2 linked regions of the Terriglobus albidus genome follow. The protein of the gene in region 1 binds, or shares a complex with, the protein of each later gene. Links are inferred from orthologs where the notes say so. Each region holds a gene or a part of one and is shown on either strand. Other genes may lie near its edges.

Region 1 (7,691 bases):
CGCGGGACAGAACCGTGCAGTGGAAGCTGCGATCGCCGCCATGGCTTCGCCTCTCCTGGAAGCCGGCGCGATCGATGGAGCACGCGGCATCCTGATCAACATCACCGGATCCAGCTCGCTGAAGCTGAGCGAGGTCAACGAAGCCTCCACCATCATTCAGAACGCTGCGCATGAGGATGCCAACATCATCTTCGGTGCGGTGCAGGATGAGTCGATGGGCGAGGATGTGAAGATTACCGTCATCGCCACCGGCTTCAAGCAGGAGATGCCGCAGCGCCGCGAACGCATGTTGCAGGAGGCGATGGAGCCTGCAGTCCGCTACGACGCCCGCCCCTCTGCGATGCCGCGTTTTGCCAGCGAGACTCCGGTCATGCAAAAGGTGGAGATTCCGATCGCCCAGCGGCCCGAGTCGCCATCGGTCTTCGAAGACGAGTTCTTTCTAACGGGTCGCGAGCGTCGTGAGTCGGCTGCTCCGCCGCCGCAGCAGTGGGTGGAGACAACGCCGGAGGTGGCGGCGCCGGTCGAACAGCCCGCGCCGGTCGCGGCTGCTCCTGTGGTTCCGGAGCCGGTGGCAACTTTTGCCTCCACTCCGTCGGCTACCGTACGTCAAGAGCAGGATGAGCTGGATATTCCAGCGTTTCTACGGCGTGGAGGCATGTAAAAAAAACGCGTTCCGTATTGGGCAAACGCGTCTAAAGTTGTATGGCGCCGGATCTGATCGATTTTGGTCAGATCAAGGTAGGATAAAAAGAATAAAAATCGGCGCTTAGCACGGGTTGGCGCAGGGATGTGCGACGCATGATTCAGGGCTTTAAGAAGTTTTTTCCAGGACTGGTTGTAGGTATTCTCGCTGTTTCCACAGCCGCCGCATTGGCGGCCGACCCCACGCCGACAAGTGCAAGGCGCACCCGGGGAGGCTCCAAGGTACAGGAGAGTACTCGCGGAAAGGCGCATCTTGCCGGCCTGCAGCACAGCCGCCGCGCCGGAAAATCGGCGGCAGCCGCTAAGGCAGCCCCAGCCGCCAGGTCGAAGGCTGTTGCTACTAAGGGAAAACGCGGCGCTGCGCCGAGACTGGCCGTTAAGCGAACCCGCGCCGGCCGGTTCTCTGAGCGTTTTACAGCCAGCTCCTTCGCGGACAATCTAACGCTGGGCGATGTCGCGACCGGAGAGGATCCGGTAGTCCGCGAGTCTCTGATCCAGGCTCTGGGCAATATGAATGGCACCGCGGTGGCGATCGATCCCACCAACGGCCGTGTCCTGGCCATGGTCAACCAGAAGCTGGCGCTCTCGCGCGGAGCTGAACCCTGCTCCACCATCAAGCTGAGTGTGGCCCTGGCGGCTCTCTCCGAAGGCCTGATCAAGCACGACACGCCGGTCAACCTCGGTGGCCACTACAACGTGGATCTGGACTACGCCCTTGCCAAGTCGGTGAATCCGTACTTTGAGGTTCTGGGCCGCCGCATGGGCTTTGAGCGGGTCAAGCACTACGCCAACATGTTTGGCCTGGGCGAACTGGCCGGCTACAACATTGATGGCGAGCAGCTCGGTGTCTACCCCGATGAGGAACTGCCGGAGAAGCTGGGTGGCGTGGGCCGTATGTGCTCTTTTGGTGAGAGCATCTCGATGACTCCGCTGCAGCTCGGCGCTCTGGTCTCTGCTATCGCCAACGGCGGCACGCTCTACTATCTGCAGCACCCCACCACGGCGGACGCTGTCGCGAACTTCCAGCCAAAGGTGAAGCGGACGCTCGACATCGCTCCGCTGATCCCGGAGATGCTGCCCGGTATGGCCGGCGCGGTCGATGCCCGCTACGGTACCGCCCGCTCGCTGCGCGCCAATTTCAAGGAGTTCCCGGTGCTCGGCAAGACTGGCACCTGCTCCAACAACGGAACGCGCTATGGTTGGTTCGCCTCTTATGCGGACACTCCAGTCGGCCGGATGGTGACGGTCTTCTTCCTGGAAGGCGGACGTCCGACCTTCGGTCCGAAGGCGGCTGAGCTGACTGGAATCTTCTATCGTTCGATGGCCGACAAGAGCTACTTCCTGCAGAAAACGGCTCCGGCCACAACTGCTGCAGGCTCGGATGAGCCCAAGCAGGTTGCCGTGGGCGTATCGCAGTAGAGCATTTTTCCTGTAGGTGTATTGCGGGCACATCTATGGGCGTTTTCCCCAATGAAAACGCCGCTGCACGCTCCTCCAGGGATACCCAGCAACAGGAAAAATGCTCTAATCCCTTCTCACTCTGCGGTGGTCCGCACGCGCTCCAGAACGTAGACATTACGTACGGGGCCGAGCGGACCGACCGAGACCTCGGTCTGCACCAGCGTATTGTTGCTGTCTTCCAGGGTGTAGCGCACGGTGTTGTGAATCTTCTGGCCGTGCCCGGTAGTGCCCCATTCTTCCAACAACATAGCGTTGCCCTGCTGGCGGATCCGCGAGCGGAAGGTGACTTCGTCGCCCGGTTCGACATGCAGTCTGGGTGAGTTGACTTCCAGCGTCACCTGCCACGCATCTGGCTCGTCATTGGGAGTCTCCTGGTGCGAATGGATGTAGTGCCAGGTCTTGCCGTCGTACTGGATGACGGCTTTGCTCTCGCCCTCGATGTGCCGAGTCAACTTGCTGCGCTGTGGATTCAGCATCCACGTACCGGAAAAAGGCGGCAGCGTCTTCGTTGCGGCGGGCTTGCCGGCGGGACCGACCTTTGCGGTCTGGGACGGGAGGGCCGGGCAGAGGAGTGCGGTCGCGACGACGGCTGATAGTGGCAGGAATTTCACCGCAGAAGTCTATCTTGTAGTTTGCATCGCAGGAAAGCTGTCGCTTCCTGCCGGATCGCTGCGATACGATGAGCCCCATGGGAGAGAGGGCCCTCATGGGAGAGCAGCTCCTGTTGTGGAGACAGCGTTCGGCGCTCCTGCTGCAGACGCAGCAGGGCAGGGTTGCTGTGTCGACAGGACTGCATCTGCTCACGCTCTTTGTTGTTGCGAACGCATGGTGGATTGGAGCGCGGAAGCTCAAACCGGCCGGTACCCGCCAAGGCGCCAGGGTGATGATGACCTACAACCCCGGAAAGCTCTCGCAGACGCATGAGGTGAAGCGGGCCTTGAAGCATCACACCCCTCGGAAGAACGTGGTAGAGGCTCCAGTGGTGGTGACGCCTCCGGTCGATCCTCCAGGGGAGCGCGGCAATGAAGCATTGGGCGATGGAAATGTGAGCATCGCCTACGTGCAGGCGTTCCCCCAGGAACGTCCGGACTTATCAGCGGTCGGCGCTACCGGCGATATCTTCGTCGATCTGCAGATCGACGATACCGGTCACATTGCCCGGGTGCACGCGCGTAGAGGAATGGGAACGCAGATCGACCAGATGGTGCTGGCTACCGTACAGCAGTGGGTCTTTCATCCGGCAGTGAAGAACGGCAGACCCATCAGCAGCGAGCAGGAACTCCACTTCCACTTCGACCGCCGCAGGAACCCTGGCGGATGCGGATGGGAGTGCATCACGCTGGAATCGAACTAAGGCAAACATTCGGAGCTGGCACTCAAACAAATTTTGTCATCCTGAGCGCAGCGAAGGACCTGCTTCATGGGCTGCCCGGAAGTATAAAGGTGCCAACACAACGGGTCCTTCGCTTCGCTCAGGATGACACCTTCAAGTGGTATCGATCTTTCAAGAGCAGTCCTACAGAATCTCCAAAAAGATCTCCCGCTCATCCAGCTCATTCGCCCGCATCATGATCTGTCCACTGGCGCGCTGAATCACGCTCTGAAACTTATCACCCCACTCCACCAGGACAAGAGCATCAGGCTGCGAGGCCATCTCGTCGATACCGAGCGCCGCAAGCTCTTCTTCCTTTTCCAAACGGTAAAGGTCGAGATGATACAGATGCACCTTCGGTCCTGCGTACTCATGCACGAGTGTGAAGGTCGGGCTGGTGACCTCCTCCGGATCGACGCCGGTTAGCGCCTGGGCGATGCCTTTCACCAGGGTGGTTTTCCCGGCGCCTAACTCGCCGCGCAGCAGAATCAGCTTCGGTGTCGGCATCAGCTTTTCGGCCATATTCGGGCCAAGCGCAAGCGTGCCCTCCACGGAGCGGGTCTTGAATCTTTTTACGAGCATGAAACTAGCGAAGTCCTCCAACCCAGGTGAGGCCGTCTTCGTCCGCAATGCGGTAGCGGAAGGCGTCGCTCAGATGGGCCAATGTGTCGGTGGCCAGCACCGTATGTTCGTCCTGGTTGCGCGCGGCCATCATGCCGGCGAGACCGTGTAGATAGACAGCGGTGTTGACCGCGTCTTTAACGTGATCGGGATGCTGCGCCAGCATGGCTGCCACCATGCCGGTCAGAATGTCTCCACTGCCGCCCTTCGACATCGCGGGATGCCCGGTGGTGTTGACGGAGATCTCTCCATCGGGATGCGCCACCAGGGTCCGCCAGCCCTTCAGCACCAGGGTCAGGTTGCGGTCGGTGGCATAGTAACGGGCGAGCCCGATCCGGTCGGCCTCTACCTCTTTGACGGTGATGCCGAGAAGGCGGGCCATCTCGCCTGGGTGCGGTGTCAGCACCATCACACGTCCGGCTTGCGCGCGCAGCAGCTCCGGTTTTTCAGCAAAGGCATTCAGGGCGTCGGCATCGATGACGACCGGAAGAGCTGTTTTAAGCACCGCGCGGCGGACGAACTCGGTCGTCTCCGGCTGTGTTCCAAGACCGGGACCGATGGCGAGAACGCTGATCTTCTCAAGCCACTGGGTGCGCGTTTCGAAGTTCGCTAGAGCGACGTGCCCGTCGATCTCTTGCAGTGGCAGGCACATCAATTCGGGAGCGATGCGGGCTACCGAATCGAGCACAGAATCAGGCACCGCGGCTGTAACCAGGCCTGCACCGGAGCGCAATGCGGCGAGGGAAGCCATTGCGGCAGCACCGGACTTTCCCCTTGAGCCGCCGAGCACCAGCACGTGTCCGAATCTGCCCTTGTTGCTGTTCAGTGGGCGAGGTGTCTCCGTCAGCGCTTTGGAAGATCCGGTCCAGGTGAGATCGGCTTTGGGGAGAGATTCAGCAGGTGAGCCGATCGGGGCCACGGCGACAGCACCGAAGGCGCCATCCCGGTTCATCTGGCCGAAGATGTGAGCCGGCTTTGGAGCGGTGAAGGTTACGACCGCATCGGCGGGAAATGCGTCGCCCGCGGTGGCTCCATGCGAGTCAGCATCCCATCCGGAAGGGAGATCTACGGCCAAAACAGGTTTTGCAAGCTGGGTCAGTTGTGCCCGCAGGTTGCAAGCCAGGCCACGCATCGGCGGCTTGAACCCGGTACCGAGGATGGCATCGATATAGAGATCGGCTTCGGGAAGGACGATGCTTTCCGTCGCGAAGATCACCGGTGCATCCAGTGCGCTGAAGGCGTTGGCGGCATCGCCACGCAGATCGTCTTTGCCCGCGGCCAGAACGATCACCTGCACCTTCCGCCCGGCCGCGTGCAGCCGGTGAGCGGCGACGAAGCCATCGCCTCCGTTATTGCCCTTGCCACAGAGGACGACGATGCGGCGCGCCTCGGGATAACGCCGCAGCGCAAAGCGCGCGACCGAGGTGCCGGCGTTGTCCATCAACTCCTGCATGGAGACGCCGAACTCGGCGGCGGTGCGCCGGTCGGTCTCGCCCATCTGCTCTGCGGTAAGAATCTTCATACAAACGTCCATGCAGTGTAGCTCTGCTCGTCCAGAGGGACGGGCAGAGCCGCAAAGCCTATGCGTTTGATTGTAGATAGTCGTTGATTGCTTTGTATTCTTCGTCCGGCAGAACGAAGTCGAGTGCCTCTGCCGTTTCTTCCACCTGCTGCGGATTGCGTCCACCGACGATGGCCGCCGTAATCGCGGGGTTCTTCAGCGTCCAGGCGATGGCGATCACGCCGGCGGTGACACCGTACTTCGCTCCGATCTCCTTCAGTTTGTCCGCGACCTTGAGGTTCTGCGAGAGCTTCGGCTCCTGATAGTTAAGGGCGCGCTTGCGGAAGTCGTCGTCCGGCATCTGGGCGACGCGCTCTTTGGTCATTTTGCCGGTGAGCATACCGCTCTGCATGGGCGAGTAGTTGATGACGCCGATGCCGTTCTCGCGGCAGAAGGGAAGCACCTCCGCCTCGTAGTCGCGCTTCAGCATGGAGTAAGGCGGCTGCAGCGAAGTGATGGGAGCGATCTTCTGTGCACGCTTCATCTGGTCGACGGAGAAGTTCGAAACGCCGATCCAGCGTACCTTCCCTTCGCGCTGCAGCTCTGCCATGGCCGCCCAGCCCTCTTCGATCTCTTCATCGGGCTTCGGCCAGTGGATCTGATACAGATCGATCACATCGAGATTCAGACGGCGTAGCGAATCTTCACACTCCCGCTTGATCTGCTTCATGGAGTTGGTGATGTTGCCCTTGTCATCCCACACCATACTGGACTTGGTGAAGATCCACGGCTTGTGCGCAGACTTGCGCAGCGCCTTGGCGACGACCTGTTCAGAGTGTCCCAGGCCGTAGACGGCAGCGGTGTCAATCCAATTGAGGCCGAGATCCAGAGCGCGCTCGATGGCAGTGATGGAGTCTGTATCTTCCTGCGCGCCCCAGCCGAAGGCCCATCCTCCGCCGCCGATAGCCCAGGCGCCGAATCCGATCGGGGAAAGCTGCATATCTGAGTTGCCGAGAATGTTGAAGTTCACGCATCGCTCCTTTGGCAATAGAGCATGTTCACTGTAGGTGTAGTGCGGGGCTTGCGCATCTATTAGCGTTTTCCGTAATGAAAACGCCGCTGCACTCCTCTTCCGGAATTCCCAGCAACAGTGAAATGCTCTATCTCGCGATTGTATGAGATGCGCGCGACAAGAGGAAAAACCGGCTCAGGCAGCGTCCTTGGCACTTTTTTGTCATTTCGTAGCGATCGGGGTCCCCGGCCAGCTTTGCTGGCTGGGGTGAAGAGTAGCGGAGAAATCTGCTTCTCTACCGCTGCGTTTCGAGCAGGAACAGAGTTACAAGCAAATCTCTACGAGATGACAACCAAAAGAAATATCGAACTCTGCCGATACTTACGGCTTAATCAGAAACTCGCCATTCTGCATGATCTGGGTCTCCCCATGTTCATCGCCCAGCCAGATATTGAAGTGCAGGCCCACGACATCGATATGTGTCGATGACCTCCAGGGCGCGCCGGTGTGCGCCCCGTACGGGTCGCCGAAGGCGATATGGATACCGGGGAACTTTTCGTCCTGCAGGATATTGCCGATCACCTTGGTGACGCCGATGTTGGTGCCGATGGCAAACTCGCCCACGCGGTCGGAGTTGCCGTCGGTGTGGGTGTAGTCCCAGAAGTCTTCTTCGAGCTGCTTGTTGTCACAAGCCACCCGGCGGATACGGTTGCCTTCGATCCAGATCGTAAGCGGGGTGTGCTCCAGAATGCCGTAACGGGCGCAGAGAAAGTCGCCCACAACGCCGTCCACGACAAAGACTCCGTTGACTTCTCCCGGCGCGGTGAAACACTCGCCGCCGGGCAGATTGCCCCACTTCTCCCGCGAGATGATGCCGGAGGTCTTGAACCACTTGTATTCCGGCGAGAGCGCCACATGCAGATCGGTTCCCGCTGGGGTGGTGGCGCGGACGTAGGTCGCTTTTTGCACGCGGTCCAGCACAGCCTGGGAGAGAGCATCGACGGCTCGGTAATCGGCGCGCA
Region 2 (7,840 bases), 3.9 Mb from region 1 along the record:
ATGCCGCAAACGAAAGATCCGGTTTTCGCCAGTCTTCACACTGTTCCAGAAAGGCAAAACCTTCGCCGGCCTCATCGCTTTTGCGAAGATGGTTATCTTCGAAGCTGTAGTTATCGCCGTCGATCTCGTAGGTCTCGAGGCCGGCCTCCTCGATCAACTGCCAAAGCTCGGGCGGTTTGCCGTGGACAAACTCCGCTCCCAGCTCGACGACTTCGTCGCCTTCGCGCACCGTCAGCATACGGCCGCCGACACGCGACGCAGCCTCCAGCAACGTGACTTGCACGCCGGCCTCGGCCAGGGCGCGGGCCGCGGTAAGCCCAGCCATTCCGGCGCCCAGAATCAGGACGTCAGTTTCCATAGTTTCTGGATGTTGCGTTTCGCCTAGTGGTTTGCCTGCGGCAGCGGGTGCTTTTGCTTCCATGATGCAAAGGCTACCAGTGTCTGGTTGGCGGCGGTGTTGTACCAGCCATATCCATTGCGGCGCTCCTCGGAGATTTCGAGCAGCTCATCGTGGATGGTACGGTCTCGATCACCAAAGATCGGCTTCTCCCCATTCGGAGGCAAGCCGAGGGAGTAGTAGCGCGACCACACCGGCGGTGCCCCAGCCTTCTCAAAGAGACGGCGGCCACCGGGAGTCTCCTTCCCGCCGGTATAGATGTAGCCATAGATCGCGTGCTGCTGGAACCACGCAGCGGCAGCATAGACAGAACGAACCACCGCGGGCGAAGGTGATGGCAGGGTCATCAGATAGTTCATCAGCGATGCCGACTCCGAGCTCGACAGCGAGATCATCTCGTAGTTGCGTGCACCCGCCGGTGCCAGCGTCAACGCATCGACCTGCTGCGGCCAGATGGTGAGCCGATCGCCGATCGTTACCTGCGACTTCAGGATGCACTCCAATCCATGCGCAATCGCCTGCGCTGCCTGCCGCCTGAGCACGGCGGGAAGGAAGCTGTAGTTCGGATCGGTTACGGCGAGGTTCAACGTCTCGATGGCGTTGATCATCGCGTTGTCGTTGAAGGTAATGGCATCGTGATATCCACCCTCCAGCGGCCAGACCTGCGGCCAACCGCCATTCGGATATTGCGCACTCAGGATGTAACGGATGCCGCGCTCGATCACCTGCTGATAGCGCGTGCGGTCCGCAGCCGATGCATGTGGCACGACCAGGGCGAGAAAGCGGATCTGGGTGGTAGTGGCGTCGTTGTCCAGCGTGCCGACATAGTTCCACGTCGGCTCCATCGGCCTGTCCGCATCATCGGGAGCGAGATGCTGCGAAGTGTTGTCGGGCGCGTAGTCTTCGCCCGGCTGGCGGTGGTGTTTATCGATCTCGATGTTCTTGCTCCATCCACCGGCGGGAGTCTGAAAGCTGATGATGTTCTCGGCAGTGGTATGCGCCTCAGCCGAGCCGTAGAAACCTGACTCACGATTCAACGGCATGGAGTTTGCGCCATGGCCCGCCTTGGAGTGAATCGACTCCGTCCGTCCCGCCGCCTTTAACTCCGCGGCCAGGGCAGCCTTATCGGCCAGGCGCTGTTTCTGCGAACGGGTGAGATAGTCCAGCCATGCTGGCTGCTCCGCGGCGGGAAGCGTATGGATACGCGCCTCCGTCAGAGGTTCGGCAGGCTGCATATGGCCAAGCACAGCAGCATGAAGCGTGGCAGCGAAGGCGGGGGCGAGCAGAAGGCGGCGCATGATGTGATGGAGGGCTACATCGGGAAAGACACGTGAACACCGCGCGCGGTTGCGGAGGAAAAAGTTAACACACAGCAAGAGACGTTAGTGTCGACACTAAGATCGCTTTTCTGCTGTTGCTGTTGCTGTTGCTGTTGCTGTTGCTGTTGCTGTTGCTGTTGTCTTTCGTCTTGCTTAAGGGCACGGCTTCACAGGCTGCGGAAAAACTCGATTTTCGAGAAGCGCAAAAAAAACGATCGCGTCAGAATGACCTATAAGCGATCCGGGGACATTGGGTGATGATTTTCTATCCCCAAATTTGACCCGATTATCCCCTCATATAGAGTTTTTCCGCAGCCTGTTCAGCCGTGCCGAAAAACTTCAAGAGTGATCGCGGCTTTAGCCGCTGAGGTACCGTGTGACAGCGATGCCCTCAGGGGCTAAAGCCCCGCAGTAATGGCTCGTCTGACGGCACGGCTGAAGCCGTGCCCTTAAGCAAAACCCTGGTACAGACCGGGCAGATGGGTAACAGATTAGACCGGGGAGATAGGTAACACATTCGCGAGGTCGAGCGTCGTCTGATGGCGCGGCTGAAGCCGTGCCCTTAAGCAAAACCCTGACGAAACAATCACGCCATTCACGTATCGTCCTAATCCCACATACGAATTGTTCTACTACTCCGGCAAGCCAAACTCTGCCGCCACCAACGCCAGCCCTTCTTCCGTGGAATGGATCTGCCCCTCGAGCTGTGCATCTTCCGCCGCCCGCAACATCTCCGTAAATTTCGGACCGGGTTTGTAGCCGGCGTCGATCAGTGTTCTGCCGTTCACCAACAGCTCCGGCTTGATTGCATCTTCCGGAGTCTCTTCGTAGTGCTTCTTCGCAAACTCATAGAGCTCCAAGTTTCCGCTCGCCGAAGATGCGTCCAGATAATGAAGTTCCAGATGCTCCTCAAAACGAGGCATGCGCAGGAAGCGCTTCAGCGTCGACTGCTTCATATGCATCACATCCGCAAACTTCATGTGGTTATGAATCAGCGCCAGAATCTGTTCTTTGTCCTCGTTAGAAAAGCGAAGGCGGTTCAGGATCTCCACGGCGATCCGTTCGCCTACCTCCACATGACCATCGAAGCGAATGCGGTCAGGTGCCCGGCGAAAGGTCGCAGGCTTACCGATATCGTGCAGCAGTGCTCCCCATGCCAGGGTTGCCGGCGGTACGGGCGGAAGCTTCTTGAGCAGCAGCAGCGTGTGAACCCATACATCGCCCTCGGGATGATACTGCGGAGGCTGCTCCACACCCTGCAGCTTCTTCGCCTCCGGCAGCACCTCGGCCAGCAGCCCGGTCTCATCCAGCAGCTTCAACGCAACGTGGGCATTCCCCTCCGTCAGCATGCGCGTCAGCTCATCGCGCACACGCTCCGGAGAGACCTGATGGATCTGCGACGCCAACTCGCGAATCGCGGCATGCGTCGACGGCTCAATGCGGTATCCCAGCCGTGCGGCGAAGCGCACCGCCCGCAGCATGCGCAGCTTGTCTTCCGTAAAGCGCAGCCGGGCGTCGCCAATCGCGCGCACCACCTGCGCACGCAGATCCTCGCGGCCGCCGACAAAGTCGAGTGTTGCCTCCTCCGCCGTAGCTCCACCTGCAAACTTCGCCGGATCAAGCAGCATGCCATTGATGGTGAAGTCGCGCCGGCGCACATCTTCCTGCGGCGAGGTGGAGAAGGTCACCTGGTCGGGTCGGCGTCCATCGGAGTACGAGCCATCGTTGCGGAAGGTAGCCACCTCGGTGGCAATATCCGCCGCCTCCGGCCCGGGATACTCCGGTCCTGGCTGCAGCACCAGGATCACACCGAAGTGTGCCCCAACCGCCACGGTCTTCGGAAAGATCGCCTGCACCTGCTGCGGCGTCGCCGAGGTGGCCACGTCATAATCCTTCGGTGTGAGCCCCAGCAGCAGGTCGCGTACGCATCCCCCGGCAAAGTACGCCTGGTGTCCCGCGGCATGAAGAGCCTGAGCAATCTGAAGAGCGGCCTGAAGCTTCGCGTCCTGCATCGTCTTCGATGGTAGATGGTGGAATGCAGCCTGCGTGTCTCCCGGGGAAGACGAGACCTGTAAAGGATGTGTGGAGACAAACTGTAAACCATCTCTGGAGACAGCCCTCCGTCGAAGAGCTATCTACAATAAAGAGATGGCTTCCGGTCTGATTCTTGGCATTGAGAGCTCCTGCGACGAGACGGCAGCCGCTGTCGTCCGCAGTGGCAGCGCAGTGCTCTCCAATGTTGTCGCCTCACAGATCGCCACCCATGCCCTCTATGGCGGCGTCGTGCCGGAGCTGGCCTCACGCGAGCACCTCACCAACATCGTCCCCGTGGTCCGCACCGCCGTCGCCGAGGCGGGCATCACGCTCGACGATCTCGATGCCGTAGCCGTCACCGAAGGTCCCGGGCTCGCCGGAGCTCTCCTGGTTGGCATCACCTATGCCAAAGCGCTGGCCTACGGTCTCGGCAAGCCGCTCATCGCGGTGAACCACCTGGAAGGCCACATCCATGCCGTCCTGATGGAAGCGAAAGAGACACTTTCGCTTACCCCAGGCGCTCCCGTCCTGGCCTTGGTCGTCTCCGGCGGACACACCCATCTTTACCTCGCCGAAGAGCGCGGTGGCCTGTGGAGCTACCGCAACGTAGGCCGCACCATCGACGACGCCGCAGGCGAGGCCTACGACAAGAGCGCCAAGCTGCTCGGCCTGGGCTATCCCGGAGGTCCGCTGATGGACTTCCTCGCCGACCATGGCGATCCCAATGCTGTGGAGTTCAAGCTCGGCGGCATCAAGCCTAAGCTGCACCGCGACGGAGCCTCCCGGGGCGGCGAGTTCGACTTCTCCTTCAGCGGCATCAAGACCGCCGTTCTGCGCTATACCGAACTGCACCACATGCGCGAGCGGGCCGCCGCCCGCCACAATGCCCTCATGCAGGTGGAGGGCAATCGGCGCGAAGCCGCCCTCGCCCTCTGCGACCGCGAGACCCTGGACCTGATCGCCTCATTCCAGAAGGCGGTCGTCGGCTATCTGGTCAAACAGACCATGCGCGCGGCGGAGGAGTTCGGCGCCGGCAGTATTGTCGTCTCCGGGGGAGTTGCCGCCAACCGGGCTCTGCGCGAGCGGATGTCTGCCGAAGCTGCCGCCCGCCACCTCCAGATCGCCTTCCCCTCACTGGCGCTGGCCACGGACAACGCCGCCATGATCGCCGCCGCTGCCTGGCCGAAGTTCGCCGCCGGACTCTTCGCTTCGGATGAATTAAACGCAACCCCCCAGTTGCGGCTGGGGTAGAGCATTTTTCCTGTAGGTGTAGTGCGGGGTCTGTGCATCTATGGGCGTTTTCCGCAATGAAAACGCCGCTACGGATCCCTTTCGGGATACCCAGCAACAGGAAAATGCTCTAAGACATCTGTTGGCCGGACGGGTAGAATCTACAAGGAAAGTGCCCTCCGGAATGCCTGAGATCAAGCTCTTTAATACCCTGACCACCACCGTTGAACCCCTTACGCCTCAACGGGACAACACCCTGCGCATGTATGCCTGCGGACCCACGGTGTACGACTACGGGCACATCGGCAACTTCCGCACCTTCCTGCACGTCGACGCGCTGCGCCGCTTCGCCCGCCAATCGGGCATGAAGGTGGAACATGTCATGAACGTGACGGACGTGGACGACAAGATCATCCGCAACGCCGCCGCCGCGCAGATGCCCATCCAGGACTACACCGCCAAGTTCACCCAGGCCTTCTTTGAAGACCTGGAAGCGCTTGGCATCGAGAAGCCGGAGTTCGTCGCCAAGGCCACCGAAAACATTCCGGAGATGGTGTCGCTCATCGAGAAGCTGGCCAGCGAAGACATCGCCTACAAGACCGAGGACGGAAGCTGGTACTTCCGCATCGCCCGCTTCCCGGCCTACGGCAAGCTCTCCAAAAAAGACTTCGACGGCATCGAAGACGGCGCTCGTGTGGACGTGGACGAGTACGAGAAGGATGCTGCCCGCGACTTCGCTCTCTGGAAGGCTCCAAAGCCGGGCGAAGCACAGTGGAATACGGCCATCGGCTGCGGCCGCCCAGGCTGGCACATTGAGTGTTCGGCCATGGCGATGAAGTACCTTGGCGAGACCCTTGACCTGCACGCCGGCGGCGAAGATCTGATGTTCCCCCACCACGAAAATGAAATAGCCCAGAGCGAAGCTGCTACCGGTAAGCCCTTCGCTCAGCACTGGATGCACGTCCGCTTCCTTCTGGTGGAAGGCAAGAAGATGTCCAAGAGTGAAGGGAACTTCTTCACCCTGCGCGACCTGTTGCTGAAGGGCTATCGCGCCTCCGCCATCCGCTTCCTGCTGCTGAGCGTCCCCTACCGCAACCAGATGAACTTCACCTTCGATGGCTTGACGGAGTCGACCAACGCCATCGACCGCCTGCGCACCTTTGTCGATCGCTTACGCAAAGGAAGCTTCGCCGAGGGAGTCAACGAAGAGATCTCTGCTGCTACGAAGAAGGCTGCTGAAGGCTTTGCCGCGGCTATGGCCGACGATCTGAACACTGCCGTTGCACGTGCCGCAGTCTTTGACCTGATCCGCGCCGCCAACTCCGCGATGGATAGCGGAAAGCTGCTCGCCGGCAATGTGCCGGAGATCGAAGCCGTACTGGCCTCCTTCGATGGTGTCTTCGCTGTCCTCACCGACCGCGACGCCGAACTCACCAAAGCCGCTCTCGCCTGGGCAGAAAAAGAAGGCAAACTCGATCAGGCCTCACCCGAGCTGCTCGCCACCATGTCGCTCAGCGACGAAGAGGTGGACAAGCTCGTCGCAGAACGCACGCTGGCTAAAAAGCAACGCAACTTCGCCCGCGCCGACGCCATCCGCAACGAGCTCCTGGAGAAGGGCATCATCATCGAAGACTCAAAAGAAGGCGTCCGCTGGAAGCGTAAGTAGAGCTACAGGAAAAATGCTCTAGTGACCTGCTTGCTGCCAGGCAGGTTGATAGTACTCGCGGATGTCGATGACTTTGGCGCCGGCGGCGCGGCCGGCTGCCAGGCCGGTCTCTGAGTCTTCGAAGACGAGGCAGCGATTGGGAGCGACGTTGAGGCGATGCGCGGCTTCGAGATAGACGTCAGGTTCCGGCTTGCCGTGAAGGACATCTTCCCTGGCGACGATCGCATCGAAATATGGAAGGAGGTCTACAGCTTCGAGGCTGACCTCTACGTTCACACGATTTCCATTCGAGGCGACGGCCATGGGGAGTTTCCCCTTGTACTCGCGGGCAATCGACGCGATGACCGATACCTCTTCGAGCATGTGCAGGCTTTCGCGGAAGAGAACCTGATGCTTCGCGAGAACTGCCTTGGGATCCTCAATCTGTCCAAGACCGTCATCCTGGAACTTCTGCAGCAGTGCATCCGCTGTCAGTGAGTGGTTTTGATGAAACCATTCGGCGGGAAAGTTGAGGCCGATGCGTTCAAACCCAACCTGGAGTGCATGCAGGTGAGCCGGGATGGTATCGACCAGCGTTCCATCGCAGTCGAAGATCAATGCATCGGCTTGCTGTGCGGCTTCAGAGAGTGTGTTCAAAGAGCGCATGAAGACAGTATAGGAGTGTCTCTGTATTCCGCTGGAGAACTGAATTCAAAGGAGGAACTTCGGCGGAAACACCCCCTTTGAGAGGTGTGCGGTGCTATTCTTGAGCCGCATCAGAGAACGGGCTTTCTTCTGATGGGAAAAAGCAATGCGTATAGGTATCGTAACTGCGGGTGGTGATTGTCCCGGTCTGAATGCAGTGATCCGGGCAGCGGTGAGGAAGGGCGTTCTGCACTATGGGAACGAGTTTGTCGGCTTTACCGAAGGTTGGCGCGGATTGATCGAAGACCTTTCGATGCCGCTGAATCTTCAGACAACCGACGAGATCCTTTCACGCGGAGGAACCATTCTGCGGTCTTCGCGCCTCGATATCCGGCAGGTGCATGGCGGGTATGTGAAATGCATGCAGACCATGGCCCGTCATGGTGTTGAAGCCCTGATTGCCATCGGCGGTAACGGAACACAGGCCGCCAGCCTGGCGCTGACCGAGGTAGGTGTGAACGTTGTCGGTGTTCCGAAGACGATCGATAACGATCTCAGCGGCACGGATAT

What was found.
Region 2: the proteins of tsaE (region 1) and tsaD are in contact, whole or in part, in a crystal structure (PDB 6N9A), measured with the Thermotoga maritima proteins. The link is inferred for Terriglobus albidus from one-to-one orthologs. Residues at the interface, in WP_004082108.1 of Thermotoga maritima: Leu37, Gly38, Lys46, Lys57, Val59, Lys60, Ser61, Thr63, Phe64, Thr65, Leu66, Met67, Val69, Pro71, Tyr82, Arg83, Leu84, Asp86, Asp88, Phe89, Asp93, Ile128, Asp130, Glu131, Arg134; in WP_004082750.1 of Thermotoga maritima: Cys10, Asp11, Arg49, His50, Leu82, Gly84, Gly135, Gly136, Glu154, Thr155, Leu156, Asp157, Asp158, Ser159, Glu162, Asp165, Lys166, Arg169, Leu170, Tyr175, Lys213, Thr214, Leu217, Tyr218, Gln221, Arg222, Asn324.

What each region holds. Positions count from the first base shown.
Region 1 is NZ_CP042806.1:4,868,105-4,875,795, reverse strand. What follows is about bases 2,399-5,139. They hold tsaE (tRNA (adenosine(37)-N6)-threonylcarbamoyltransferase complex ATPase subunit type 1 TsaE), read right to left. Parts: upstream 4,118-5,139; coding sequence 3,680-4,117; downstream 2,399-3,679. Other genes in these bases: FTW19_RS19410 (NAD(P)H-hydrate dehydratase), read right to left, coding at 4,122-5,139; FTW19_RS19420 (energy transducer TonB), read left to right, coding at 2,870-3,517; FTW19_RS19425 (hypothetical protein), read right to left, coding at 2,399-2,774. In the rest of the region: cell division protein FtsZ, read left to right, coding at 1-661; FTW19_RS19430 (penicillin-binding transpeptidase domain-containing protein), read left to right, coding at 799-2,121; more of FTW19_RS19425, read right to left, coding at 2,238-2,398; more of FTW19_RS19410, read right to left, coding at 5,140-5,678; FTW19_RS19405 (aldo/keto reductase), read right to left, coding at 5,737-6,687; FTW19_RS19400 (aminopeptidase), read right to left, coding at 7,051-7,691. UniProt on the Escherichia coli protein: Required for the formation of a threonylcarbamoyl group on adenosine at position 37 (t(6)A37) in tRNAs that read codons beginning with adenine.
Region 2 is NZ_CP042806.1:918,815-926,654, forward strand. Bases 3,043-5,932 are described here. They hold tsaD (tRNA (adenosine(37)-N6)-threonylcarbamoyltransferase complex transferase subunit TsaD), read left to right. Parts: upstream 3,043-3,864; coding sequence 3,865-5,001; downstream 5,002-5,932. Other genes in these bases: FTW19_RS03830 (CCA tRNA nucleotidyltransferase), read right to left, coding at 3,043-3,728; cysS (cysteine--tRNA ligase), read left to right, coding at 5,165-5,932. Outside these bases: FTW19_RS03820 (flavin monoamine oxidase family protein), read right to left, coding at 1-358; pelA (pectate lyase), read right to left, coding at 382-1,695; more of FTW19_RS03830, read right to left, coding at 2,349-3,042; more of cysS, read left to right, coding at 5,933-6,646; FTW19_RS03845 (HAD family hydrolase), read right to left, coding at 6,665-7,291; FTW19_RS03850 (6-phosphofructokinase), read left to right, coding at 7,437-7,840.